4 regions of the Rahnella sp. BCC 1045 genome follow, and region 1 is predicted to be linked to each of the others. Evidence: predicted binding sites of a transcription regulator. Region 1 holds the regulator's gene; each other region holds the start of a gene.
The links. Region 1 encodes PhoB, which activates phosphate uptake and scavenging genes when phosphate is short. Its sites were predicted from a motif close to CTGTCATAAAACTGNCNNAT; they were not measured.
Positions count from the first base shown of each region.

Region 2: the regulator PhoB is predicted to act here: its motif matches at 3,628-3,647, upstream of pitA (inorganic phosphate transporter PitA).
Region 3: the regulator PhoB is predicted to act here: its motif matches at 5,418-5,437, upstream of phnC (phosphonate ABC transporter ATP-binding protein).
Region 4: the regulator PhoB is predicted to act here: its motif matches at 4,606-4,625, upstream of uvrB (excinuclease ABC subunit UvrB).

Region 1 covers NZ_JAFMOZ010000143.1:34,333-41,712, forward strand. The annotation lists gene J1782_RS23345 (cobalamin-independent methionine synthase II family protein) at 1-1,089, opposite strand, end outside; gene phoR (phosphate regulon sensor histidine kinase PhoR) at 1,346-2,665, opposite strand; gene phoB (phosphate response regulator transcription factor PhoB) at 2,689-3,378, opposite strand; gene sbcD (exonuclease subunit SbcD) at 3,606-4,844, shown strand; gene sbcC (exonuclease subunit SbcC) at 4,841-7,380, shown strand, end outside.
Region 2 covers NZ_JAFMOZ010000098.1:12,088-19,467, reverse strand. The annotation lists gene J1782_RS04085 (FKBP-type peptidyl-prolyl cis-trans isomerase N-terminal domain-containing protein) at 1-767, opposite strand, end outside; gene J1782_RS04080 (serine hydrolase) at 988-2,184, opposite strand; gene J1782_RS04075 (NAD(P)/FAD-dependent oxidoreductase) at 2,189-3,397, opposite strand; gene pitA (inorganic phosphate transporter PitA) at 3,719-5,224, shown strand; gene uspB (universal stress protein UspB) at 5,334-5,669, opposite strand; gene uspA (universal stress protein UspA) at 6,007-6,447, shown strand; gene rsmJ (16S rRNA (guanine(1516)-N(2))-methyltransferase RsmJ) at 6,510-7,256, opposite strand; gene prlC (oligopeptidase A) at 7,266-7,380, opposite strand, start outside.
Region 3 covers NZ_JAFMOZ010000118.1:60,488-67,867, reverse strand. The annotation lists gene J1782_RS09225 (NAD-dependent succinate-semialdehyde dehydrogenase) at 1-285, shown strand, start outside; gene J1782_RS09220 (cupin domain-containing protein) at 443-1,564, shown strand; gene phnE (phosphonate ABC transporter, permease protein PhnE) at 1,641-2,564, opposite strand; gene phnE (phosphonate ABC transporter, permease protein PhnE) at 2,564-3,427, opposite strand; gene phnD (phosphonate ABC transporter substrate-binding protein) at 3,497-4,429, opposite strand; gene phnC (phosphonate ABC transporter ATP-binding protein) at 4,544-5,377, opposite strand; gene dld (D-lactate dehydrogenase) at 5,584-7,275, shown strand; gene J1782_RS09190 (Yip1 family protein) at 7,352-7,380, opposite strand, start outside.
Region 4 covers NZ_JAFMOZ010000118.1:34,689-42,068, reverse strand. The annotation lists molybdenum cofactor riboswitch at 1-63, opposite strand, end outside; gene yvcK (uridine diphosphate-N-acetylglucosamine-binding protein YvcK) at 360-1,268, shown strand; gene J1782_RS09090 (isochorismatase family protein) at 1,334-1,858, opposite strand; gene J1782_RS09085 (VF530 family DNA-binding protein) at 1,899-2,267, opposite strand; gene uvrB (excinuclease ABC subunit UvrB) at 2,320-4,326, opposite strand; gene J1782_RS09075 (ABC transporter ATP-binding protein) at 5,471-6,181, shown strand; gene bioD (dethiobiotin synthase) at 6,191-6,880, opposite strand; gene bioC (malonyl-ACP O-methyltransferase BioC) at 7,008-7,380, opposite strand, start outside.

The DNA of each region.
Region 1 (7,380 bases):
GGCGATATCCACCACCAGTTTAAGTTTTTCCCACTGCTGCGCTTCGGTCAGGCTATTGCCTTCTTCCGTAGACGCGAAGCCACACTGCGGGCTCAGGCAAATCTGGTTAATGTCCAGATATTCAGCCGCCTCTGCGATCCGTGCTTCCACGGTTTTCGCCAGCTCAAGTTCACCGGATTTGGTGGTGATCAGCCCCAGAACCGCCTGCTGATGACCTTTTTTGATGAAACGCAGTGGCTCAAAACCGCCTGAACGTTCATTGTCATATTCCAGGAAGAAGGCGTCGATATTCACACCGCCAAACAGAATCTCTGCCACCGGCTCATAGCCACCTTCAGAAATCCAGGTTGAACGGAAGTTACCGCGGCAAACATGCAGGCCAATCACCAGATCGTCAGGTTTACCGGCGATGGCTTTGTTGAGCACGTCAGCGTAAGTACGTGCTAACTCTTCCGGAGAGTCACCCCGTTCGCGGATTTGTTTCTTCTGATCTTCAGAACACAGGTATGCCCAGACGGTATCGTCGAGTTGCAGATAACGACAGCCGGCATCGTAAAAGGCTTTGATCGCGTCCCGGTAAACCTGTGCCAGATCGTCAAAATAGTCTTTCAGATCAGGATAAACGTCTTTGCTGATAGCATTTCGGCCACCGCGAAAATGCATCACGCTCGGGCTGGGAATAGTCATTTTCGGCACAGCCGTTCCGCTGATACTTTTCAGGAAACGGAAATCTTCCAGCATCGGGTGCGAACCAAAACCGAGTTTGCTCACCACTTTGATACTGCGCGCTTTCGTCTGTACGCCGTTGAACTGGATCCCCTGAACCGCATCATAACCTTCCACCCCTTCCAGGCCTTCGAAGAAGTCAAAGTGCCACCACGCACGGCGGAACTCGCCATCCGTCACAACCTGCAGACCGGCTTCACGCTGCAAATCCACCACACGGCGGATTTCAGTGTCTTCCACCGCGCGCAGCTGTACTGCATTAATCTCACCGGCCTGAAACTGTTTGCGGGCTTCTTTGATCGCGGCCGGGCGCAGGAAACTGCCAACGACGTCAGCGCGGAACGGAGGGGTAGTACGTTGCATGAAAACTCCTTAAGGCATCACGCCCCTGGCGGAATGCGAATGATTTACAAAGTAAATAATTACATTGCGTTATTTATAGACATCTGGATGTCTAAACGGCTTTAAGGCCATACTGTCATGCAGCCTCTTCACTCACAACAGAGGAATTTTCATGGGACGTGAAATAAATTCATGATCATCAGGCAGAATCACGCCATAAATAGAAATGAAAAAGCCTGCTATCGGCTGATAACAGACTTTACGTAAATTGCTGAAATTAAGGTTTTACGGTGACCGGGGAGTCTGAACCCTGAGGAACAATCAATTTTGGTGCCAGCGTGAACATAAACCGCGTGCCGACGCCGACTTCGCTGAGAACTTCGAGTTTCGAATTATGGTGGCTGAGCGCATGTTTTACGATGGCGAGCCCCAGTCCGCTGCCGCCGGTCTGGCGTGAGCGCGCCTTATCCACACGGTAAAAACGTTCGGTCAGACGCGGTAAGTGCTGCGGCGCAATGCCCGGCCCGTTGTCACTTATCTGAAACTGCGCGCCATGTTGAATTTGCTGCCAGCTGACTTCAATCCGCGTGCCCGGCGGGGTGTGATTCACGGCGTTATACACCAGATTCGACACCGCACTGCGCAGCTGATCTTCATTGCCAAAGACTTTCAGCTTTTCGTTTACGCGAAACACCACTTCATGTTTCCCGCCGCTTAACGTCTGCACTTCCCGCTCAAGCATGCTGAGCATCACCGGAATATCGACCTTCTCGTGCATATCGATATTGGCGGATGCTTCGATTTTCGACAGGGTCAGAAGCTGCTTCACCAGCCCGTCCATGCGCCTCGTCTGCTCCTGCATCGTATCCAGCGCTTTGGTGCGGAACGGCTCTTCCAGCTTGGCGTCTTCCATCATTTCCAGATACCCCTGCAACACAGTGAGCGGCGTGCGAAGTTCATGGCTGACGTTGGCAAAGAAGTTACGTCGCGCGCCTTCGAGCTGACGCATTTGCGTGACGTCACGCGCCACCATCAGAAGCTGCCCCTCGGAATACGGCATCACGCGAAACTCGACGTAATGTTCATTATTGAGTTGCAGATTCAGGGCACGGCTGAAGTCACGGGTCTGGATCCAGGTGCGGAATTCCGGATAACGCAGCAGGTTAAAAATATGCTGGCCGTTATCTTCCGGCCAGCGGAAACCAAGCAGATCCTGCGCCAGTCCGTTACACCAGAAGATATTGCCTTCTTCCGTCGCCAGAACCACCGCATCCGGCAGCGATTCGGCACCGCTGCGGAAACGTTTGATCAACTGACCTAATTCACGACGACGTCGCCGGTTGCGCATCTGCATCTGGTTCAGCCCGTAAAACAGCGGTTCCCAGCTCCAGCGCCCGTTCGGCGGGGTGATGCTGCGGTCAAGCCACAGCCAGTGAGAGAGTTTAAGCTGATTGTAATAATTCCAGCCCAGCGCCGCGACCAGCGACGCAAAGAGGAGCCAGCCGAAATGGCCGACGAAAATTCCGAGGATCAGGGCTGGCAGACAAAAGAGAAAAAATTCGCCGGCCAGACGTTTCCATGACAAACGTTCTAACACACAGGTTCTCCGCTGTGGGGGACTCAATAACGCGTTGAGAAACGATATCCGGTACCACGAACAGTCTGGATCATTCTGTCATGTCCACTGGTTTCCAGCGCTTTACGCAAACGACGAATATGCACGTCTACCGTGCGATCTTCCACATAAACGTTAGTGCCCCACACGTTATTGAGCAACTGTTCTCTGCTGTAAACGCGTTCGGAATGGGTCATAAAGAAGTGTAACAACTTAAATTCGGTCGGCCCCATATCGAGCGCCTGCTCGTTGGCCATCACCCGGTGAGACGACGGATCCAGACTGAGCCCCTGCATGTCGATCACTTCTTCGACCGCCATTGGCGAAATCCGGCGCATCACCGCTTTAATACGGGCAACCAGTTCTTTTGGTGAAAACGGTTTAGTGATGTAATCATCGGCACCGACTTCCAGGCCGCGCACCCGATCTTCTTCTTCACCGCGAGCGGTCAGCATCATCACCGGAATTTCGCGGGTCAGTGCTTCACGTTTAAGGTGCTTAATAAACTGAATACCGGAACCGCCGGGTAGCATCCAGTCGAGCAGGATCAGTTCTGGGTAAGGTTCCACTAACTGGCCAATCGCTGAATCAAAATCTTCAGCTTCTACTGCCTGATATCCATTCTGTTCCAGTACAAAACACACCATTTCACGGATTGGAGCTTCGTCTTCAACCACCAATATACGTCTAGCCATCGTAGGTCCTGCCAATAGGTTAGCGATCTTTTATTTGATTGCGGGCGCCATTATGCGTCAGTTTTGTGACAGATTTATGAATGAAAATGATGGTTCATTTAAGGCAAATATGACAGATAAATTCCCGCCATCCTGCTGAAATTGGTCTGATTTATCGGGGACAGGTTCCCCCGCCGACGTTTATACTTTGCACCATTGTCGTCATACAGGGTTCACACGGGAGTCTCATGCGCCTGATCCACACCTCCGACTGGCACCTCGGCCAGTACTTTTTTACCAAAAGCCGCGCCGCTGAACATCAGGCATTTTTGCGCTGGCTGACCGGTCAGGTGCAGCAGCATCAGGTGGACGCCGTCATTGTCGCCGGGGACATCTTTGATACCGGTTCGCCGCCCAGTTACGCCCGCGAGTTGTACAACCGCTTCGTGGTGGAATTACAACAAACCGGCTGTCAGCTGGTGGTGCTGGCCGGGAATCACGATTCCGTCGCCACCCTCAATGAATCCCGCGAACTGCTTTCGTGCCTGAATACGCGGGTGATTGCCACCGTCGGTGAAGACCTCTCTGAACAGATTTTAGTGTTAAACCAGCGTGACGGAAAACCGGGCGCGGTGCTTTGTGCTATCCCGTTTTTACGTCCGCGCGATTTGCTCGCCAGTCAGGCCGGACAATCCGGCAGCGACAAACAGCTCGCGTTGCAGGAAGCCATTGCGGCGCATTATGACGCGCTATATCAGGCCGCACTGGCGAAGCGTCAGAAACTTGGTATGCCGTTGCCCATTATCGCTACCGGCCATCTGACCACCGTCGGCGTCAGCACGTCTGACTCCGTGCGCGACATCTATATAGGCACGCTCGACGCCTTCCCGGCCCAGGCATTTCCGCCGGTAGATTACGTGGCGCTCGGGCATATTCACCGCGCCCAGTGCGTCGCAAAAACCGAACATATCCGTTACAGCGGCTCGCCGATTGCCCTGAGTTTTGACGAACTGAGCAAAGCCAAAAGTGTGTACTTACTCAATTTCGACGGCGCAACGCTTAACGCCATCGACACGCTGGAAATCCCGGTTTTCCAGCCCATGCAGATCATCAAAGGTTCGCTGGCTGAAATCGAAAAACAGCTGGCGCAGTTTGCAGGCGGCGATATGCAAAAGCCGGTCTGGCTGGATATCGAAGTCGCCACGCAGGATTATCTCAGCGATATCCAGCGGCGTATTCAGACGCTGACCGCAGATTTGCCGGTGGAAGTCGTTCTGCTGCGCCGCAGCAAAGAACAGCGCATCCACAGTATTGAGCAGCAGGAAAAGGAAACGCTGAGCGAGCTGAGCGTCAGTGACGTGTTTGAACGACGTCTGGCGCTGGAACCGGATCCTGATGAGCCGCGTCAGGCGCGGATGCGCACGCTGTTTGCGCAGGTCGTTGAACAGATCACCAGCGGTCAGAATGCGGAGGACGGCGCACAATGAAAATTCTCAGCCTGCGATTAAAAAACCTGAACTCGCTGGAAGGCGAATGGAAAATCGACTTCACCGCTGAGCCGTTTGCCAGTAACGGTTTATTTGCCATCACCGGCCCGACCGGCGCGGGGAAAACCACCCTGCTCGACGCCATTTGTCTGGCGCTTTATCACCAGACACCGCGTCTGAACGTCACGCCGAGTCAGAATGAACTGATGACCCGCCACACCGCCGAATCGCTGGCGGAAGTCGAGTTTGAGGTCAAAGGCATTGGCTACCGCGCGTTCTGGAGCCAGCGCCGGGCCAAAAACTCGCCGGACGGCAATTTACAGGCGCCGAAAGTGGAACTGGCACTGCTGGCCGATGGAAAAATTCTGGCCGACAAAGTGCGCGATAAACTTGATGCCATCGCCGAGCTGACCGGGCTGGATTTTGGCCGTTTCACCAAATCAATGATGCTTTCACAAGGCCAGTTCGCCGCGTTCCTGAATGCTGATGCCAACGACCGCGCGGAATTGCTGGAAGAACTCACCGGCACCGAAATCTACGGGCGGCTTTCTGAGCGCGTGTTTGAACAACATAAAGAAGCCAAAAATCAGCTCGACGGTTTGTATCAGCGTATGGCAGGTATCGAGTTGCTCAGCGAAGAGCAGCGTCAGGCGTTTGAAACGGAACTGGCCGCGCTGAACGCGCAGGAAATTATCCTCAGCCAGCAGGCGCTTCAGCGCCAGAAGGATCTGAACTGGTTGCAACAATGGCAGCAGGTACAGCAAAAATATCAGCAATCTCAGCAGCAGCTGACGGCGGCAGAGCAGGAAAACCTCGCCGCAGCGCCGCAGTTGCAACAACTCGCGCGCAGTGAACCGGCTGAAAAGCTGCGTCCGCTGCTCAGCGACCGGTTGCGCTGTGAGAAAGAAACACAGGAGTTACAGCAGGCGCTCACGCAACTGGTTCAGCAACAGCAGCAACAGGCCGCACAGATGACACCGCTGGCTTTGGCGCTGGAACAGGCGAAAACCGCTCGCCAGAAACAGGCCGGAGAGCAGCGCCAGCTACAGACGCTGATGGACGAAAAAGTTCTGCCGCTGGATAGCGAAATTGCCCGGTGGCACAAATCACTGACTGACACGCAGCAGGCCGTCAGTGAAGTACAGAAACAGGCCAGTGAGCATAACGCGACGCTGGCGAAAATCACCGAAGAACGGCAGAAACTGGAGGTACAGAGTCAGCAGCATCAGGCGAAACACACCACGCTGACCGCCGCGCTTGAGACTCAGCAACAGCGTCAGGTTGAACTGGAAAAACAGCAGCCGCTGACGGCGTTGCAGAAGCGGCAATCTGAACTGGCGCAACTGCGTCCGGTACGCCAGCAGCTGTTCTCACTCGCACAAATTTTCCCTCAGCTCGACTCACGTGTCCGTCAGCAGCATCAGGATATTGCGCAGAATCAGACGGCAATCGCGGAAGAAGAAGAACGCCTTGGCAAAATCCGTCTGCAATGCCAGAAACAGCTCGAGCATCTGAATGATGTCAAAGCGCGGCTGAAAAGCGAGGAACTGATCGTCAGCCTGACGGCAGAACGCGCGAATCTGCAAAGCGGCCTACCCTGCCCGCTGTGCGGTTCCACCTCGCATCCGGCGATTGAAAGTTATCAGGAGATCAAACCGTCTGAAACCGCGCAGCGTGTTGAGAAAATGCAGCTGGAATTTGATGCAGCGAAAGCCAGCGGAATCGAACTGGCCGCGAAAATTAAAAGCCTGAAAGAACACCAATTGCGCCTGCAAACGCAGCTTGAGCACGACCAGCAGCAACTGAACGCGCATCTCGAAAACTGGAAGAAAATCAGCGCTCCGCATGGTCTGACGTTCACCCTGAATGATGCGGCGGACATTCAGCAATGGCTGGCGTCATGCGATCAGGAAGAACAGCAAACACAGGAAACCCTCCGCCAGCATGAACAGCTGGCGCGTGCGCTGCAACAGGCGAAAGACGCCCTCAGCGAAGCCGCCGGCGAACAACAAAAAGTCCAGCAGCAAAGTGCATTGCTGGCAGAGCGTTTTTCGCTGACGCAGCAAAACCTGACGAAGTCTCTGGAACAGCTTGAACGCCTGCAAACCCAGTATGCGGATGGCGAGAAAACGCTGAAGGAACTGACGGCGCAGCGCACAGAACTTTTCGGTGACCGTCAGGTTACGCAGGTTCGCGAGCACTTACATCAGCAACAACAGGCCGCCGAGAAAGCGGTCAGCGAAGCCGAGACTGCCCTTCACCGGGCGCAGGAACTTCGCGACAAACTGGCCGGTCAGCTCGCCAGCACGCAATTGCAACATCAGCAGGCCACGGCCCGTCTGCATCAGGCACAAACAGACTGGCAACAGGCGCTGGCCCACAGCGAGTTTGCGGATGAAGACGCAGTGAAACTCGCGATGCTCGACGACGCATTACGCCAGCAACTCCTTCAGCGTAAAGACCAGTTGCAGAAACAGCGGGTACAGGCTCAGGCGTTGTTAAGCGACGCGAAAGAGACACTGGAGAAACAGCGGCT
Region 2 (7,380 bases), on a different contig from region 1:
TAGCCAACTTCAACCGTATCGGTATCTTTGAGTACGTTGCCCTCGCCTTTGTTTTTAACCAAGTACAGCAAACCTTGTTTGGTCTTTTTCACGCCATCTTGTTTGGCGAAATCAGCGAGGAAGGCTTTATCCGCGGCACTCTTTTTATCCATTTCTGCTTTCGTCAGGACTTTGACCTGTTCATCAAACGCCGTTAGCGTCGTGTGAATGTCCTGATCGCTCATTTTCACCTGATTATTAAAGGTGTCTGCGATCCCGGCCAGCATGATGTCTTTGCTCATGGTGATGTGCAGCGCTTTCTGCTGCTCAATCTGTTCTTCAATGTAACGCGCCATCGCGACACCGCTGGCGTAAGCCCGTTTCTGCTCTTCGCTGTCGAGGCTGAACACTGGTTTTACCGGCGCTTTCGGTTCTTCTTTCGCCGCAGGAACGGTGGCTGCCGATGTCGGTAAAACGGTCAGCGGAGCCGGAATTTCGGTAACAGCGGGGGCGGATTTTTCAGATGCTACCGGAACAGGTTCAGTGGCAATAACAGGTGCCGGTTTTTCAGATGCTACCGGAGCAGGTTCAGTGGCAACAAAAGGTGCCGGTTTCTCAGGCGCTGCCGGAGCAGCTTCGGCGGCAGCAACAGCAGCCGGTTTTTCAGGTGCCGCCGTTACGGCAGGTTCCGTAGTGACAACCGGCGCGGGATCAGCGGCAACGGCTGCGCCGGACAACATCAGTAAGCCGGCAAGGCAGGCGTTTTTTTTACGAGTCAGGGAGAACATAACAGTCCTTTGCGAAAAGAGAGTCCCCGCAGGGCATGATAATTTTCAGGCAGGTTATATTATTTTCGGAAAAGAAATATCTGATTCGGCGCAAGACTGTCGGAAAGAAACTATAAAACTGTTATGAAACAATCCCCCCTTCTGAATTCTAATATGTAAAAATTTTTATTTACATAAATCAGTCAGATTATTCAGCACGCACACATTCACGAAAACAATATCAATGGCACTTCCCGCGATAATCATCGGCCATCGCCATTCTCAGCAAAAGATCATGACCAATATAATTGCTCCAGTTAAAGGTGTTTTGTAATACCACCACGGCATTCTGATGTTTTTTATCAAAACCAATATAACTGGAATAGCCGCCGATATAGCCGACCTGATACGTAATCGTTTGATGGCTGATGTGATCCGTCACCCACGCGATATTCGCCGCCTCGATAGCTCGCTGGAAATATACTTTTTCCGTGTCGCTGATCGCCATGTTGAGATCACCATTTTTTGAGCCATCTATGTGAGCACGCAGGTACTTAAGCAGGTCGTCCACATTGCTGTACAGGCTGGCGGCGGCCACCATGTTATTGGAGAAATGCCAGTCAGGCACCACTTCGCCGCGCGGGATAAATTTCGGCTGATCGCCCGCATGCCCGATGGCGCGGTAAGGATAGTCTTTCAGGCGCGTCGCATAAAAACTGGTGTTATCCATCTTCAGCGAGCGGAAAATAAAATCATAAGACAGTTGCTGGATGTCTTCGCCGGTTTTCAGTTTGAGAATATACCCCAACAGCGCGTAGCCTAAATTGGAATACTGCGGCTCGCGCTTCTCCGGCTTTGTAAACCCTGACAGATCGTTGACGACGGAATCGCTGTCCAGCTCGTGATAGAAATTGTCGCCGGTGTAGAGATAGCGGAGAAAACTCTCCAGCATGTCTTTATTCATGTTTTGTCGCGGCAGACCGGACGTGTGTGTCGCCAGCTGCAACAGCGTGATGTTTTTCGCATCCTCGCTCAGCGGGATATTTTTCGGCAGCAAATCGGAAAGTTTATCGTCCCAGCGCAACTGGCCTTTATTGACCAGCCCGGCCACCACTTCGCCGGTCACGCCTTTACTCACAGAACCCAGCGCGAACAGGGTTTCCCCGTCGATTCTGTAGCTGTGGGTGGAATTAGTGTAGCCGTAGCCCCAGGTTCTGGCCTCGCCGTTGTTTCTGATAATGCCTATCGCAAGGCCCGCCGCTTTCTCTTTTTTCTGATACTGGCGGACAACGCCATTAACCATCTCATCGAGATCGCCCGAACAGGCCAGCGCCCGCACGGCATCGGGATGCTCTTTCACCTGCATGTCAGATAACGTCCCGCAGGATGTCAGAAACAGGGGGGACAAAATGAAGAAACGGTGAAATCCCCCTGTCATGTGGCTATTTCGCGCCCTTCGGTCGGGAAATCAGGTCCTGCGCGCACGCCCAGGCGGAGCTCCACGCCCACTGGAAATTGTATCCGCCCAGCCAGCCGGTGACGTCCACGACTTCGCCGATAAAATACAGACCCGGCACTTTTGCCGCGGCCATGGTTTTGGAGGAAAGTTCGCGCGTATCGACGCCGCCTAGCGTAACTTCCGCCGTGCGGTAACCTTCGGTGCCGTTCGGCTGAACCTGCCAGTTTTGCAATTGCTCAACCAGTTCGGCCTGTTGCGGCACGTTCAGCTGTTTCAGCGTGACGTCCGGCAGTTGCCCGAGCGTTTGCAGACATTCCACCAGACGTTTAGGCAGTTGCATCGCCAGCGTATTTTTCAGGCTCTGGTTCGGGTGTTCCTGCCGCTGTGCATTGAGAAACGCCGCCAGATCGACATCAGGCAGTAAGTTAACGCTCACAAACTCGCCAGGCTGCCAGAAGCTGGAAAGTTGCAGAACCGCCGGGCCGGACATCCCGCGATGCGTAAACAGAATGCTTTCGCGGAACACCGTGCCATCCTGCGCGGTCAGCACAGCGGGCACGGAGACGCCGGAAAGCGTCTGCAAATGGTCGAGCAGCGGCTTGTGCAGCGTAAACGGCACCAGACCGGCGCGGGTCGGTAACACTTTCAGGCCAAACTGTTCGGCCAGACGATAACCGAAAGGCGACGCGCCCAGCCCCGGCATGGAAAGTCCGCCGCTGGCAACCACAAGTGAGTGAGTACTTACAGTTGAGCCATTCACTTTGATAATAAAGCCATCTTCGGTTTTCTGAACGTCTGAAATCTCGCTGCGCAGACGCACATCGACATTCCCCCGTTCACATTCTTTATCCAGCAACGCCACAATTTGTGTCGCTGAATCATCGCAAAAAAGCTGGCCGAGCGTTTTCTCGTGCCAGGCGATGTTGTAGCGGTTGACCAGATCGATGAAATCCCACTGGGTGTAACGCGCCAGCGCGGATTTACAGAAATGCGGGTTTTCTGAAAGATAGGCAGCCGGTTCGGCATACAGATTGGTGAAGTTGCAGCGACCGCCGCCCGACATCAGAATTTTTCGTCCGGTTTTTTTGCCATTATCCAGCAGCAGAACCCGGCAGCCACCCTGTCCGGCCTGCGCTGCACAGAACATGCCTGCCGCACCCGCACCAATGACTACCACATCAACCTGTTCCACTTTTGGCCTCTCTTACCGGAAATTTCAGCTACGTTTTAGACAGGGCTTCCCCCTGTGCCAATGGGCTTTAGCCGCATTGCGACGCGGATTGTAAGGGACAGACGCCCCTTAAACCAGCCAGAGAGGTGGTTTTCTGAACGTCGTAAGTAAATGTTTCAGCGCCTAAACGAGGAATAAGATTTTGATATATAAAAAATAAATTGAAACAAAGCCAAATATTGAACTGTTTTTAGTCAAAAAAATGTCATATTTTCCTTTTCCCGTCCCCCTGTTCTCGCAGATAATGCGCGGCGTTCATGACCACTAACTGGCGTAACAATTATGCTGCATCTATTTGCCGGGTTGGATATTCATACCGGTTCGTTATTGATTCTCGCGTTACTGTTTGTTCTGTTCTATGAAGCCATTAACGGTTTCCATGATACGGCCAACGCAGTAGCAACCGTCATATACACCCGGGCAATGCGTTCGCAATTAGCGGTCGTGATGGCAGGGGTATTTAACTTCTTTGGCGTCCTGCTCGGTGGTTTGAGCGTGGCCTATGCCATCGTCCATTTACTTCCAACCGATTTGTTGCTGAATGTAGGTTCCGCGCATGGCCTTGCCATGGTGTTCTCTATGTTACTGGCGGCGATCATCTGGAACCTCGGCACCTGGTATTTTGGTCTGCCGGCGTCCAGCTCCCATACCCTCATTGGCGCTATTATCGGCGTGGGTTTGACTAACGCGCTGATGACCCACACGTCAGTGGTTGATGCGTTAAACATCCCGAAAATGATTGGCATTTTCGCCTCACTGATCGTCTCACCGCTGGTCGGGATGATTATGGCGGGAACCATGATTTTCCTGCTGCGTCGCTACTGGAGCGGGAATAAAAAACACGCCCGTATCCACCTGACGCCAGCAGAACGTGAAAAGAAAGACGGCAAGAAGAAGCCGCCATTCTGGACCCGTATTGGCCTTATTCTGTCCGCAATCGGCGTGAGTTTCTCTCACGGTGCGAACGATGGTCAGAAAGGTATCGGCCTGATCATGCTGGTGTTGATTGGCGTGGCTCCGGCAGGTTTCGTGGTGAACATGAGCGCGACCGGTTACGACATTGCCCGTACCCGCGACGCCGTGACGCACCTCGGCCAGTATTATTCGCAGCATGTTGATGCGGTGCCACACGTTGTGGCGCAGACGCCTCTGGTGCCTGCACCGGACGTAAATATCGCACCAGCCGATGAGACAAAAGTGTTCCATTGCGACAGCAGCCACGCACTTGATGCGATTGGCCGCGCGCAGACACTGCTGACTAATCTTCAGTCTTACAGCGATCTGGCACCGGAAGAACGCAGCCACATGCGCCGCCTGCTAATGTGTGTTTCTGATACTGCCGATAAAGTCGCTAAACTGCCGGAAACTTCCGCGGCGGATAAACGCTTCCTCGGCGAGCTGAAAACCGACATTCTGCAAACTGTCGAATATGCCCCGATTTGGATCATCATCGCGGTCGCGCTGGCGCTGGCGTTGGGTACCATGATTGGCTGGAAGCGCGTTGCGACCACCATCGGTGAGAAGATTGGTAAGAAAGGCATGACCTACGCTCAGGGCCTGTCTGCGCAGATGACGGCAGCGGTGTCTATCGGTGTGGCCAGTTACACCGGTATGCCGGTTTCCACCACGCACGTGTTGTCCTCTGCGGTTGCAGGTACCATGATTGTGGATGGCGGCGGTGTTCAGTCTAAAACCGTGAAAAACATCGCTATGGCGTGGATTTTAACCCTGCCCGTGTCGATTGTTCTTTCCGGCGTGTTGTACTGGATTGCGCTGAAGCTTATCTGATAAACCTGCGTGCTCAGGCACGGATGTAAAAAAGGCGGCCTTGTTCTCAGAACCGGTCGCCTTTTTTTATTCCCTTTTTCACACTTTCCTCGCAACGATTTTAGACGTGTCAGTACCAGATCAACATGGCCATCATACTGATAAGAATCAGTCCAACCAGACATGTCGTCAGGACAAACTGGCCGCGTACTCTTTCACACCGGCGGATAAACTCAGGGTCGTGATGTTCAACATAGCGCTGAGCATAAATATAGCGAACCAGTCTTATCTGCTTGCCGGGCTGGCCGTGGGAAGTAAAGAATCCCCCGCCGTCCACGTACTGATACAGCAACGGATCACAGCCCCGCAGCACCACCAGCAACGCGCGCAAAGACGAGTAATAACGCAGCATATTCACCACACACACAAAACATAAAGCCCAAAACAGCGCAACGGGACTGATCATGATTCCCCCTCAAGGCGAACTGACACCGCGCAATGCCGCTCAAAATCTGCCGCACACCCGACGTTTCGCCCTGCCTTTCCGCGATTTCACACCCCCGGGCAACGTTCGCCCGCCCTCTTTTCTTATCACAGAAGAATGCTAAAGCAGGAGAAGCCTGCATTATTGAGTGTAGGAAACGAATCTGTAAGTGTTCATATTATTTGTATCTATAGATTGTCAGATTAGGAAATGGGATCTGTATGCTTGATTTGTCTCACCATTTTGGCGCTATACTGACGTCATGACATTCGCATGATGCTGATATAGCTTTTAACTGACTTATGGAAGGAGTTTTCTTATGGCTTACAAACACATATTGATTGCTGTTGACCTCTCACCTGAGAGCAAAGTTTTAGTCGAGAAAGCGGTTTCCATGGCGCGTCCGTATAACGCCAAGGTGTCCCTGATCCACGTTGATGTGAACTATTCAGACCTCTACACCGGCCTGATTGACGTGAACCTGGGCGACATGCAGAAACGTATTTCCGAAGAAACGCACCACGCGCTGAACGAGCTTTCGCAAAACGCCGGTTACCCGATTTCAGAAACCCTGAGCGGCAGCGGTGATTTAGCCCAGGTGCTGGTCGATGCCATCAACAAATACGGCGTGGATTTAGTGCTGTGCGGCCACCACCAGGATTTCTGGAGCAAGCTGATGTCCTCCGCACGCCAGCTGATCAACACCGTCCATATCGACATGCTGATCGTGCCATTGCGTGACGAGGAAGAAGAAGCGTAAGACGCGACGTCTGCGCGTTGATGAGAAAGAGGTGCCAGTGGCACCTCTTTTTTTATGGGAATTTACAGCGGCGTATAAATATCAAACCGGTGGCTTTTCGTGACAACCGCAGCCTGCGCGGCGATGTCCGCCATCGGTGGCGCATAGTCAGGGCGTTTCACTACAATCCTTTTGGTCGCTAACCTGCGCGCAGGTTCCAGCAGGCCGTCAGCATCTTCGTCCGGGCCAACCAGCCCCTGAAACACGCGCATCTCTTTCTTCACCAGCGCACTTTTTTGTTTGTGCGGATACATCGGATCGAGATACACCACTTCCGGCTTTGGCGAAAGCTCAGAGAGCGCGGTCAGGCTTGAAGCATGCAGCAACGTCATGCGTTCACGCAGCCACGGGCCGATTTCCGCATCACGATAGCCACGCGCCAGCCCGTCGTCGAGCAAAGCCGCCACCACCGGATTGCGTTCCAGCATCCGCACTTTGCAGCCCAGAGAGGCCAGCACAAACGCGTCGCGGCCCAGACCTGCGGTGGCATCGACGACATCCGGCAGATAACTGCCTTTGATGCCGACCGCTTTTGCCACCGCCTCACCGCGTCCGCCGCCAAATTTACGACGATGCGCCATCGTGCCGCCGGCGAAATCGACAAAAATTGCACCGAGTTTTGGCTCGTCGCGTTTGCGTAATTCCAGACGCTCAGGCGTCAGCACCAGCGCCATCACGGCATCCGGGTCGGACGTCAGATTCCAGCGCTGCGCCAGAACAGATAAGGCGCCTTCATCGGCGCCTTCTTCACAGAGTAAACACACACTCACAGGCAGAAATTATCCTTTGATACCATAATGGCGCAGCATAGCATCCAGTTGCGGCTCACGCCCGCGGAAGCGTTTGAACAACTCCATCGGCTCTTCGGAACCGCCGCGCGACAGAATATTATCC
Region 3 (7,380 bases), on a different contig from region 1:
GTTGCGCAGGTTTATATCGTCAAAAACGACGAGGAACTGGTGAAACTGGCCAACGACTCGCACTACGGCCTCGGCGGTTCGGTATTCACGACCGATCTCAATCGCGCCCGTAAGCTGGCGAGCCAGATCGAAACCGGAATGGTATATGTTAACTCACCAACGGATACCGCCGCCGAGCTGCCATTCGGGGGGGTAAAACGCTCCGGTTTTGGCCGCGAGCTGTCAGATCTGGGGATCAAAGAGTTTGTGAACCAAAAACTGGTGGTGCTTGCCGCCAAGTCTTAATACCCGTTTGCACCGCCCCGTAACACTTCCCTCTCCGCCCGGAGAGGGAAATTCCCTCCCTCCGCCAGTCTTTTGTGATCCCTTGATTAATGACAAAGCGGCATACCCGCCAGCCTCTCTATAATCAGGCCCGTTTGTCTTCCCACTGGTAAATCACATGGCGTATGAACTCAATCTGGACTGGCCGGAATTTTTAGAAAAATACTGGCAGAAACAACCTGTTGTATTAAAAAAAGCATTTACAAACTTTGTCGATCCGATCACTCCCGATGAATTAGCCGGCCTTGCGATGGAACCTGAAGTGGACAGCCGTCTGGTGAGCCATAAAAATGGTGAATGGCAGGCGAGCAACGGTCCTTTTGAGCATTTCGACGGGCTGGGTGAAACCGGCTGGTCGTTGCTGGCACAGGCGGTGAACCACTGGCATCTGCCTGCGGCTGAACTGGTTCGTCCGTTCCGCGTGCTGCCAGACTGGCGCCTGGATGACCTGATGATCTCCTATTCCGTGCCCGGCGGTGGCGTTGGCCCGCATATCGATCAGTACGATGTGTTTATCATTCAGGGAATGGGCAGCCGTCGCTGGCGCGTGGGCGATGCTTTGCCGATGCGTCAGTTCTGCCCGCATCCGGCGTTGCTGCATGTCGATCCGTTTACGCCGATCATCGATGAAGATCTCGAGCCGGGCGACATTCTGTACATTCCGCCGGGCTTCCCGCACGACGGCTTCACCCATGAAACCGCCCTCAACTATTCCGTCGGTTTCCGTGGCCCGAATACCCGCGACTTTATCAGCAGCTTTGCCGACTACGCACTGGAAAATGATTTAGGTGGCGACCACTACAGCGACCCGGATTTAACGCTGCGCGATCATGTGGGCAAAGTAGAAGAATACGAGCTGGATCGCGTGCGCAATATGATGCATGACCTGATCAATCAGCCGGAAGCGTTCAGACAATGGTTCGGACGTTTTGCAACCACGCCGCGCCATGAGCTGGACATCGCCCCCGCCGAACCGCCATATGAAACGCACGAAATCGTGGATGCGCTGATGCAGGGCGACAGCCTGACCCGTCTGAGCGGTCTGCGTGTGCTGAACGTCGGCGACCGTTTCTTCGTCAACAGTGAAGCGCTGGAAACCGAGCAATATCAGGCAGCGGATGCACTTTGCCGTTTCACGCTGATCGGTAAAAAAGAGCTGGGCGATGCCGTTCAGGATCCGGCGTTCATGGCCGTGTTCACCGATCTGGTGAATCAGGGTTACTGGTATTTCGACGAGTAATATTTTTTGCTGCCCGGTTATGACAAAAGGCGGCATCCGGTGGATGCCGCCTTTTTAGTTTTAAGAGCGGTCCGAATCAGGGTTTATACAATTCGACCGGCGGCTTCATTTTCCGCTCTTCCGGCACAAACAGATCAATCTCTTCGCCCAGAATATATTTGGCGCGCAGCATCGCTGAAATCTTGTCCATCGTCATGACGATAGCCACCAGAATCAGCGTGATAAACATCACCACATCCCAGTTCCACAACCGCATATTTTCCGCATAAACCAGACCGATACCGCCCGCGCCCACAAAACCGAGAACGGCAGCAGAACGGGTGTTGGATTCAATCTGATACAGCGACAGCGCCAGAAACGTCGGGAAAGACTGCGTGAAAATACCAAAACGGTGCGTCTGTAGCGGAGATGCGCCCAGCGCACGCAGGCCGCGGCTGGGTGAACGTTCCACTGCTTCGTGGCCTTCAGCGTAAAGCTTGCCGAGTAAGCCTAAATCCTGCATCACAATTGCCAGCACGCCGGCCAGCGGCCCCATGCCAACAGCGCGGACAAATATCAGCCCCCAGATCGCCATATCCAGACCGCGAAGTACGTCCAGAATGCGGCGGATCACCAGTGAAACCGGCCGGAGAACCGGCGTGGACATCACATTTCGCGCCGCAAGAAAAGACAGCGGCAGTGCGAGGAAAGAGGCGGTGACCGTCCCGGCAAACACAATCGCCAGCGTGATCGCAATCTGCGAGAAGTAGTACATAAACGGCCATTCGGAAACGTTATGCCACACGAACATGCGCAGGAAATAACGCCCGACTTCGCGGGTGCCGCGCACGACTTCGCTCCAAGGAATACCGAAATAGCTGAAGAAATAGATGTAATACAACACAATCACGACAGCCAGAATTGCCAGATAACGCAGGTAACGACGCTGCGCGGAAAACAGATGTGCGTGCTGCTGTTTCAGGCCAGCAATGACATGAGGTTCAAGCGCGTCAGTTAACATCAGAAAGTGCCCTCCACCACGCGTTTGCGTAATTTACCCGACAGATAATCCATCCCGGAAACCACCAGAATAATCAGCAGCAACGTCATGCTGACCTGGTCATAGCGGTCAAGCTTGATGGACGTCATCAGTTCCTGACCAATCCCGCCCGCGCCCACCAGGCCGAGGATGGTCGACTGGCGGAAGTTAATTTCCAGACGCATAAAGCTGTAGGACAAAAAGATAGGTTTAACCTGTGGCCACATGGCAAAACGCATGCGCTGCAAGCGCCCTGCTCCGCAGGCTCTCAGGCCGCGCACCGGTTTGTCCGACGCGGTTTCGATAGATTCGTAGAACAATTTTGTCAGGCTGCCGACGGTGTGTAAGGTCAGCGCGATAAAGCCCGGAATAGCCCCGACGCCAAAGGCCATTACGCACATCACGGCCCAGGCCAGTTCAGGCATAGTTCGCAGGAAAGCCACAAACGTGCGGATACTGAATTTCACCCATTTTGGGGAATCTGTATTGCTGGCGGCAAGAAACGCCAGTACAACGGCCAGCGCGGTAGACAAAATCGTTGAAGACAATGCCAGCTGAATAGTTTCCCAAATCAGCGGTAACTGGATATTGAGACGGTATCCCCAGTAAGCCAGAGAACCTTCGGTGTGTCCGTCTGCGAATAATAATGACCAGTGCAGAACCGGAACTGTCTGGCCGATATAATCAAAAAAGCTGGGAGCTGAAACAATAATAGTTTTCAGATTAAGTTCGGAAACATTGCCAGACCATAAATATAACAGCAGCATCAGCCCTGACCAGATCAGCGCCTCGCGCTTTTGCTTACCGCGTATATTCTGGTAATAACGATTGAAGTCTTTATTCAAAATAATATTTCCGGTTTACATGGAGATTTTTTTTATTCCTCCCCCGTGAAAGGGGAGGAAGTCAGGGTATTAACGGCCACCCTTCGTCAATTCACGCTTCATATCAATAATCTGCTGATATTCAGCCAGAGACGTTTCGCCGATATGTTGTTTACCGCCAACGGCCTTCACGAAGCAGGCGTGATCGTCTTTATCCAGTTTCTTAATGGCTGAAACCAGTTTCGCTTTAAATGCCGGTGGCAAATCGCTGCGAACCAGAATCGGGCCGTTAGGAATTAACGGGGATTCCCAGATAATGCGGATTTTCTTCATCAGATCCGGATGGTCCATGCGGATCATGCGGTTGAACGCGCCGGAGGTATAGCCGGTTTCGCGATCGCCAATCATGGAAGCCCAGGTTACCGCGCCTTCAAACTGCCCGTTCAGCACGCCGAGGATATCCTGCTCGTGGCCGCCGGAGAAGGTCACGCTGGAGAAGAAGTTGTTGTATTTGTTATCTGTCGTACCGCCAAACTCTTTCTTGAAAGTCTGGTTCGGAATGAGGTAACCGGACGTGGAATCCGGATCAGCAAAGCCAAATGATTTGCCTTTCAGGTCAGACAGTTTCTGGTACGGGCTGTCCGCTTTTACGACAACAACGGAGTGATAACCGCGCGATTTGTCGGTGTCATCGATTACGATACCGACCAGATCTACCGCTTTCGGGTTATTAATATACACAGACGCGAAAGAAGAAGGCGACATGCTTAATACCATGTCGACTTTCTTGCCTAATAATCCCTGAATAACACCCGAGTAATCGGATGAATTCCGCAGTTTGGTATCCACATTTAATTCTTTATCGAAGAAATCTTTTACACACTGATTATCGCCGATTTGCTGAGTGGCGTTCTGACCACCCAGGATACCTAAATTCAATTCTTTAGGCGCATCTTCTGCCATGCTGTGCATTGCGGTAAGGGAACCTGCAACAAAGACCGCCAGACGTAATAACTTCTTCATTTAATGATGACCTTGTGTAGATTGAGAGAAAGTGAAAATAAGTACGGCTAAAATTTATTTCCGAAATAAAATACGGAATTTATTTATTAAAACATTCGTTACAACGCGTGAGCATCAGGAATTAACGTCGTGTTCTTCGCCATATAACTGCTGCAAGATCCCGTCGGTTAACTGATCCGGATGACCATCAAAGATAATCTGCCCTTTCGCAATGCCGATCACGCGGGTGCAGTAATCTTTTACCAGTTCTACGGAATGCAGGTTAACCATCACCGCGATGTTCTCTTCGCTGACCTTTTTCAGGGCATTCATGATGCGCAGGGTATTTTTAGGATCCAGCGAGGCAACCGGTTCATCGGCCAGTAAAATTTTCGGGTTTTGCATCAGGGCGCGACAAATAGCGACACGCTGCATCTGACCCCCTGAGAGGTTTTCAGCACGTTGCAGCGCATGCGGCAACATGTGCAACCATTCCAGCAGGGAAATCGCGCGGGCGCGGTCTTCGTCATCGAACTGATTAAAGAAGGATTTAAACGTGGAGGTGTGGCTCAGGCACCCCAGCAACACGTTGGTTAACACGTCCAGACGCGGAACCAGGCAAAAGTCCTGAAAAATCATGCCGCAGCCCGAACGCCAGCGACGCAGCGCTTTGCCGGTCAGACCCGCCAGTTCCTGCTGCTCACCGTTTTCGTAATGACACACCACACTGCCGTCGGTTAACGGGATCGTGCCGTTAAGCACGTGCAGCAGAGTCGATTTCCCCGCACCGGAACGGCCAATGACCGCAACAAATTCACCGGCGTGAAGATCGAAATTGATGTCATTAAGAACACGCTGACCTGATTTATAGGATTTCACCAGGCCTTTCACGTCCAGCACTTTGTTCAGATGTTGCTGCCCGGCCTGAGGATATTCAGCCTGTGCCAGCTTAAGTTGAGCTTGCGCCATGATGCTGTCTCTCGGTTGCTTTCGTTATCTGGCGTTCATTAAGCGCGAGTTTTGTGACACATCAATGACGATTTAGTGGACAGCATATGACAAAAATGTAGCAACTTAAGAGAAATCCATCGGTAATTATCCTGAATGAAGTGTAGCCTGTTATGTGGCATTTAAGTCTATGATTGCAGAGCCTACGTCAAAAAAAGGAAGATGAAATGGATAATCAGTCACTCATCACCACGCTGAAAGAAATCGCCGGAAGCCGCCATGTCCTGACCGGCGACAGCAATACCGAGCGCTACCGCAAGGGGTTTCGCTCCGGCGGCGGCAAGGCGCTGGCGGTGGTATTCCCGCAGACATTGCTTCAACAATGGCAACTGCTTAAAGCCTGCATCGCGGCCGACAAAATTGTCATCATGCAGGCCGCCAATACGGGGCTGACCGAAGGTTCGACGCCGAGCGGCGACGATTATGACCGAGACATCGTCATTTTCAGCACCCTGAAACTCGATCAGATCCAGCTGCTCGACGGCGGCCATCAGGTGATCGGTTTCCCCGGCAGCACGTTGTATAAGCTCGAAAAAATTCTCAAGCCGTATAACCGCGAGCCGCATTCAGTCATCGGTTCATCCTGCATTGGTGCCTCCGTCGTCGGCGGGATATGCAACAACTCCGGCGGTTCACTGGTGAAACGTGGTCCGGCTTATACGGAAATGGCGTTGTATGCGCAGATTGATGCGCAGGGAGAACTCCGGCTGATAAACCATCTGGGGATCAATCTGGGTGAGACGCCGGAAGAGATTCTGACACGGCTGGAAAAAGGCGATTATCTCGAAGCTGATATTCTGCACGATCAGCGGCTGGCTTCGGACCATGATTACGCGGCGCGTGTCCGCGAAGTGGATGCCGATACGCCATCACGCTTTAACGCCGATGAGCGCCGTTTGTTTGAAGCCTCGGGCTGTGCCGGGAAGCTGGCGGTTTTCGCCGTCCGTCTCGATACTTTCCCGGCAGAAACCCAGCAGCAGGTTTTCTATATCGGCACTAATGACACAGCGGTTCTCACTGAGTTACGTCGTCAGATCCTGAGAGATTTTGCGAATCTTCCGGTGGCTGGCGAATACATGCACCGGGATATTTTCGATATCACCGAAGTGTACGGTAAAGATACGTTCCTGATGATCGACAAGCTCGGCACAGACAAAATGCCGGATATGTTTACCGCCAAAGGGAAGTTTGACGCACACGCCAGCAAGGTGCCTTTCCTGCCGAAACATTTCAGCGATCGCGTAATGCAGTGCCTGAGTAAAGCGCTGCCGAATCATTTACCGCCCCGCATGAAGCAATATCGTGACCGGTTTGAGCATCACTTATTGCTGAAAATGTCCGGCCCCGGAATTGATGAAGCCAGAACGTTTCTGACCCGTTTCTTCAGCGAAAATCAGGGTGATTTCTTTATCTGTTCCGCCGACGAAGGCAAAAAGGCGTTTCTGCACCGCTTCGCTGCGGCGGGTGCCGCCGTTCGTTATCACGCTGTGCATGAGAAAGAAGTGGAAGACATTCTGGCGCTGGATATCGCACTGCGCCGCAACGATCGCGACTGGTTTGAAACGTTGCCGGAGGATATTGATAATCAGTTGGTGGCAAAACTCTATTACGGCCATTTTATGTGCCACGTTTTCCATCAGGATTACATTGTCAAAAAAGGGGCGAACAGTAAGGCGCTGAAACACCGCATGCTCGAGTTGCTGGATGCCAAAGGTGCCGAATATCCGGCGGAACACAATGTCGGACATCTGTATATTGCAAAACCGCATCTGAAGGAATTTTACCGGCAGGCCGACCCGACCAACAGTTTTAACCCGGGGATCGGCAAAACCAGTAAGCTGAAAAACTGGCAGGAATAACGCGGTGAAGTGCTTCTGACCAACCCTCCCCTTTTCAGGGGAGGGATACTACGTCACTCCGACCTCATCTCATTGGTTAGAACAATTTCGTTCCATAACCCCACA
Region 4 (7,380 bases), on a different contig from region 1:
GTTTCTGTGGGAACAACGTCAGAAAGGCAACTTAGGAACCAGGGCTAGGAGTTGATTCAACACGTTCATTGCAGAACGATGAAGAATTCGGGTAACGGACTACAGTTTAACGCTCTGAAGACCGGATCGCCAAGGTGGTTTTTCGTTATGCATTTTGATATATAACGATTTTTCACAACAAAAGAGAGCATTTTCAACGATAAAACCGCTTGATTTTGAAAGCGCTGAGAGTGCTGCGAAGGGATAACATCCTGTTGCAAAATTAGGTAAAATCTCCCGGCGACACAAGTCTCTGCAGCATCATTATTGTGCCCTGAGCACGCACTATTCTCACCTCTGGCCGCTTCACAAGGATCTTTATGCGCAATCGAACATTAGCTGACCTCGACCGGGTGGTGGCATTAGGCGGAGGGCACGGCCTGGGCCGCGTAATGTCTTCTCTTTCTTCGCTGGGCCCGCGTCTCACCGGCATTGTGACCACGACCGACAACGGCGGTTCAACCGGCCGTATCCGTCGTTCGGTGGGCGGCATCGCCTGGGGCGATATGCGCAACTGCCTCAACCAGCTGATCACCGAACCGAGCTTAGCCTCTGCGATGTTCGAATACCGCTTCAGCGGCCAGGGCGAACTGGACGGACACAATCTCGGCAACCTGATGCTGCGCGCACTGGATCACCTGACCGTCCGTCCGCTGGAAGCGATCAATCTGGTGCGCAGCCTGCTGAAAGTGGACGCTGAGCTGATTCCGATGTCCGAACAACCGGTAGATTTAGCCGCGATCGACGCAACCGGTCAGCGGGTTCACGGCGAAGTAAACGTCGATAAACTGACGCAAATCCCGCGGGAATTACTGCTGGAGCCACAGGTTCCGGCCACACGCGAAGCGTTGCACGCCATCGCCGAAGCGAACCTCATCCTGATTGGCCCCGGAAGTTTCTTTACCAGCCTGATGCCGCTGTTGCTGATGGAAGATCTCACCACCGCCCTGCGCCGCAGCCGTGCGCACATCGTATATATCGGGAATCTGGGGAAAGAGCTGAGCGTTGCTGCGGCGTCGCTGACCCTGGATGACAAACTGGATATGATCGAAAAGCGCATTGGCCGTCGCGCTGATGCCGCGATTGTCGGGCCGAAAGTGACGCTGGGCGAAAGTGCCAAAGCGCATCTGATTATTCAAAGCCCGCTGGAAGCCAGTGATATTCCGTATCGCCATGACCGCGATATGTTGCGGATGGCAGTAGAAGAAGCGCTGCAAAAGATGCTCTGATTTATCATTAGCAGAAATACGAAAGGCCGCGTAAAGCGGCCTTTTTGACGTTTGGGAAACCGAATTTACTGCCAGTCAGCCAGAATTTCTGCGGTGGTTTTTACTGTGACCGGATTGCCGGGCACGGATAATTCACGCCACACTTCGTTATGCTGACCAATCAGTTGCTGCGCGGTAACATGCGTACGGTCGCCGGTTGTATGCGCATCCGACGCAACGGTCACGGCATAACCTTTGCTGGCGGCGACTTTGATGGTCGTATCCACACAATAATCTGTCGCACAACCACAAACCGTAAAACGGGTCGTGTTCAGTTCCTGTAGTACCGCGTCCAGCGTGGTGCGATAGAAAGAATCACAGGCGGTTTTGGTGACAGAAATCGCTCCTTCGGGCTGATGTAGCTCAGGCAAAACCTGCCAGAATTCGCTGCCTTCGGTCATTTCACCTTCAGCGTGCTGAATGAAGATGACGCGCCCTGCCCGGTCAATCAGCTGATTAATACGCTCAGCCCGTCCGCTGCGGTCATAACGCGGGGAAGCGAAAACGCCGTTTTGCATATCCACCACAATAAGAACATGTTGCTCTGACACGACTCTTTCCCTCAAATGAACACAATGAAATGCAAATGATTTACTTTTTCACCAGCGGATGATTATTCCACGGGCTGTCGGCGGCAGGTTTCACGGTACTGACTTTAGGCTTTTGCGGCTTTTCAGCGGAGAGCGGCGTGCGACGTTTGCTGCGCGTCATATCAGGGCGCAAATGGCCTTCGATAAAATCCAGATACAGCGTTTCCACTTCCTTACGCGCCCAGGGCGTGCGGCGCAGAAATTTCAGACTGGACTTGATGCTCGGATCGCTTTTGAAGCAGTTGATATTGACCTGCGAGGCCAGTGCGGGCCAGCCAAAATTATCCACCAGCGTTGTCAGCAGTTTTTCCAGCGTGACACCGTGCAACGGATCTTTCGCCGCACCGGGATTTTGTGGTGTATCAGTCATTGGCTCGCTTTTCCTTATCAATTTTCAGGCCGCGCACTTTATCATTTTTCCCTTACGAAAGAGCAATAAACTGTTCACGCAGGGCGTGGAGTTCGTCACGTGTATTGGCCGCTTCTTCGAATTCCAGATTCTGGGCGTGCGCATACATCTTGCTTTCCAGCTCTTTAATGCGTTGTTCCAGCGCTTTAGGCGTAAGCGATTTGTAGGTTTGCGCCGCTTCGGCATCGCGCTTGTCTTTGTTCTTTTTGTTCTTCGGCTGGCCCAGTTGCAGGATATCGGAAATCTTCTTGTTCAGGCCCATCGGCGTAATGCCGTTTTCCAGGTTGTAAGCTTCCTGTTTCGCACGACGACGCTCCGTTTCACCGATAGCTTTGGCCATTGAATTCGTGATTCTGTCGCCGTAAAGAATGGCTTTACCGTTGAGGTTACGCGCCGCACGACCAATGGTCTGGATAAGCGAACGTTCAGAACGCAGGAAACCCTCTTTGTCGGCATCAAGGATTGCCACCAGAGAAACTTCCGGCATATCCAGCCCTTCCCTCAGCAAGTTGATGCCCACCAGCACATCGAATTCACCGAGACGCAAATCGCGAATGATCTCCACGCGCTCGACAGTATCGATATCAGAGTGCAGGTAACGCACCTTCTCGCCGTGTTCTTCCAGATACTCGGTCAAATCCTCGGCCATGCGTTTGGTCAGCGTGGTGACCAGCACACGCTCATTGATGGCAACGCGTTTGCGGATTTCAGACAGCAGATCGTCAACCTGCGTGGTCACCGGGCGCACTTCAATAATCGGATCCAGCAAGCCGGTCGGACGCACCACCTGATCCACCACATCGCCGCCGGATTTATCCAGCTCGTAAGCGCCTGGCGTGGCGGAAACATAAATCGTCTGCGGCGCCAGTGCTTCAAATTCTTCAAAACGCATCGGGCGGTTATCCAGCGCCGATGGCAGGCGGAAACCGTATTCCACCAGCGTTTCTTTACGCGAGCGGTCACCTTTGTACATCCCGCCGATTTGCGGAATGGTGACGTGGGATTCATCGACTATCAGCAAACCGTCGGCAGGCAGATAGTCAAACAGTGTCGGCGGCGGCTCGCCCGGCCCGCGCCCTGAAAGGTAGCGCGAATAGTTTTCGATACCCGAGCAATAACCCAGCTCATTCATCATTTCGAGATCAAACTGCGTACGCTGGCTGAGACGCTGTTCTTCGAGCAGTTTGTTGTTATCCAGCAACACCTTGCGGCGATCGGCCAGATCGACTTTGATCTCTTCCATCGCCTGCAAAATACGTTCACGCGGGGTGACGTAGTGCGTTTTCGGGTAAATTGTGAAACGCGGAACTTCGTGCTGCACCTGACCGGTCAGCGGATCGAAAAGGGAAAGGCGCTCGACTTCCTGATCGAAAAGCTCGATGCGCAGCGCCAGATCGTCCGATTCCGCCGGGAAGACGTCGATCACTTCGCCACGGACGCGGAAAGTACTGCGCTGGAAAACCTGATCATTGCGGGCATATTGCAGCTCGGCCAGACGGCGCACGATCGCGCGCTGATCGATAATCATCCCTTTGGTCAGATGGAGCATCATTTTCAGATACAGATCCGGGTCGCCCAGACCGTAGATCGCCGAAACGGATGCCACCACGATGACGTCGCGGCGCTCAAGCAGCGCTTTGGTCGCGGAAAGTCGCATCTGCTCGATGTGTTCGTTCACCGAGGAATCTTTTTCGATAAACGTGTCTGAACTCGGGACATACGCTTCTGGCTGATAATAATCGTAGTAAGAAACAAAATATTCGACGGCGTTCTCCGGGAAGAACTCTTTCATTTCGCCATATAGCTGGGCCGCGAGGGTTTTATTGGGCGCGAGAACCATCGTCGGCCGGTTCAGGTCAGCAATCACGTTCGCGACGGTGAAGGTTTTACCGGAACCGGTAACGCCGAGTAACGTCTGGTGCGCCAGACCGTTCTCCAGCCCTTCTTCCAGACGGCGTATTGCCTCAGGCTGATCGCCTGATGGCTTAAATTCGGAATGCAGTTTGAACTCTTTACTCATGACGGGCTACCTGGCTGAAATGAAAACGCATAAGGCCGTACGAAAGGCGCTCACGGAAAAACAGTATGAAAGACTCCGCGAATTTTGCCAGCCTTGATTTTACCGCCCTATAGTACTGTATATAAAACCAGCCTCCAATCGATAAAAATCACCGGTGATTTAACAGGTTGCTTCATCTGCACTTTTTTAGGTTATTACGAAAAAGAATTCTCACCATCAGGTGACAATTATCCCCAAAATTTTTCATCCGTTAACTTTCTGACCACAGGTTGACGAATTCTGACACAACTATGACGAACGAATTACGGGCATATTGCTTTTAACTAACTCACTGATTATAAACAACATCATCAAAAAGCTGCGAATACGGGCAAAGTGAGCACAACCCGCGCCCCGACTCGTCTGTAGCATCTTTTCTTACTCTCATGCACATGGTTATCCACAGGAATAGTGGATAACTCTCAGCACGCCCCGTGCTGCGGGAGTTGGCAAAAAGTGCACTTCGGACGCCGGAGGGGGGATCAGCATCTTTTTTAGTTATTTTTTCCCTTTTTTCAGACTTTATTTATGCCTATTTTGCCTAGATTTCTGGTCGGATGTTTCTTGCAAAATCCAAAAGTGCATCTCATCAGGATTTTTTTGCTTCTTACTCCCCTTACGTTTGCACCAAAATCAGAGAGAGCGGCACTGGCAAAGTGCAGTTGCCCTTTTCCCGCGTCTGACCGGTTCTGTTAAAACCTGAGCAACACTAATGAATAATCCTAAATCGCCGTGCGCCCCGCTGTTAACACCCCTGTAACTTCTCTTTTCCCCGGCACTTTTACAAACTTGGCCTGAGAGTTGCAGTGTCACTGTAGGAAGCGTTTCCTGTAGCCGGAACCGCTTTTTTCACCTGAAAGTGAAATCTGATGATTACCCTGTTTTTTGCTAAGCAAAGTCATTTTTAGTGCAAGGAAAAAGCGGTTAACCCCATTTATCACTGGTTAATGGCTGTTTATCTGTAATTGATGCTGAGAGGTTGGCCGGTAATCAACGGGATTTAATTCTGTGTTACGGCGTTAACAGCGGAACATAAATGTCAGAAATGTGACAGTGGCGGTCAAAGCGAAGTTCAGCGGAATGCTCCGTGCGGGAGGGAGGTCTGATGTTAAGTGTAAAATCAGTTAATCAGTATTATGGGCAAAAACATATTCTGTGGGATATCAATCTCGAACTGTACCGCGGTCAATGTACGTGTCTGATCGGCCGAAATGGCGTGGGGAAAACCACGCTGGTGAACTGCATTATGGGCCATCTTCCGGTGAAAAGCGGGGCGATCTCCTGGCAGTCGCGCGACGAAGAGCCTCAGAGTTTGTTAAATCTGCCAGTGGAAAGCCGTGCGCAAATCGGTATCGGTTATGTGCCACAGGGCCGGCAGATTTTTTCGCAGATGAGTGTCGATGAAAACCTGCAAATTGCCATGATGGCCAGCCGGAATAAGACGCGTCGCGTGCCTGAAGAGGTCTACGACCTGTTTCCGACGCTTAAGGAAATGGGAATGCGTAAAGCGGGAGAGCTCGATGAGAGCCAGCAGCAGCAACTGGCGATCAGCCGCGCGCTGGTTCAGGAGCCTGAACTTCTGATCCTCGACGAACCGACCGAACACACCAGCGCATCAATGGCGGCGAATATGGGTAACATCATTCACCGCCTGAACCGTGACCTTGGTCTGACGCTGCTTCTGGTCGGGCATAAATTGCCGTTCATCCGCAGCGTTGCTGACCGGTTTTGTCTGGTGGACGGCGGGCGCAACGTAGCGCAAGGCACGCTGGCACAGCTTGACGAGACGTTAATCAAAAATTATCTGACGGTCTGACGTCGCGCTTCATTCACCACAAGAAAGCAGACGTTCGAGATCCAGATATTGCCCCAGATTTACGTCCAGACCGGCGATCAGGAACGGGATCTCGCCCAGCAGTGGCGCAGGCAACATACGCGTGAGCGTCTCCATGTATGCCGGATGATGCTTCCCCGTTTCCTGCACATCATTGGCAATCCAGCCCGCAAGATGCAACCCACTTTGCGCGATGGCCTGCGCCGTCAGCACGGCGTGATTGATGCAGCCCAGCCGCATTCCCACCACCAACACCACCGGCAGTTGCTCGGCAATCACCCAGTCCGCAAACGTGTAATCTGCGGTCAGCGGCGTGTACCAGCCACCCGCCCCTTCCACCACCACCCAGTCAGCCAGCGGTTCGAGATGGCGCAATCCGGCGGATAACACCTGCGGATCAATCGGGCGCTTTTCCAGCTCGCTGACGATATGCGGCGACGTCGGCTCGATAAACGTACACGGATTCACTTCGTCATAACGCAGTCCGACGGTGCTGTAAGCCTGAAGCGCCAGCGCGTCGCTGTTGCGCGGCCCTTCTGCCGTCATTTCACTGCCTGATGCCACCGGTTTGTATCCGGCGGTTTGGTGTCCGGCGCGCGCTGCCGCCTGCAAAAATGCGGTTGTGGCAACGGTTTTTCCGACTTCGGTGTCGGTGCCGGTAATAAAGTATTTTTGTTTCATGATTTATTTTAATAAAAGCCTGGTGTTGGTTCTGGCTCCCTTCCCGCAATGACATCGGATTTTGCTCCCCCCCCCTTCGCAGGGGAGGGAGCAGACCGCGCCTGTTTCAAACCCGGGAGGAGCTTTGTTAACGTGGGATAAGTTCTTCCACCTGCAAAATGCCGTAGACCAGCCGGTAGTTGAGCGGCAAAATGCCGTCGCGGCGAACGTAATGTTTTTCCAGCAATTGCAGACGCTCGCGCCCGCCCAGTCCGCCGAGGCGGCCATTTTTGATGTGCGTCGCGCCAATGCCTTTGAGCGAACGCATCAGCGACATCACGTCCGGGAATTCGGCGACGTGATCGCTGAAGGTCACTTCATGGCGATACGGTGCGCAGGCTTCGGCGATTTTGTCGGGCGTCAGGAACTGATTCACGTGACGGCGGCCATCGACTTTCATCCACGCCGCGGCCAGCTCATTGAGCGAACCTTCGGCCAACGTGGAGAAAATCACCAATCCG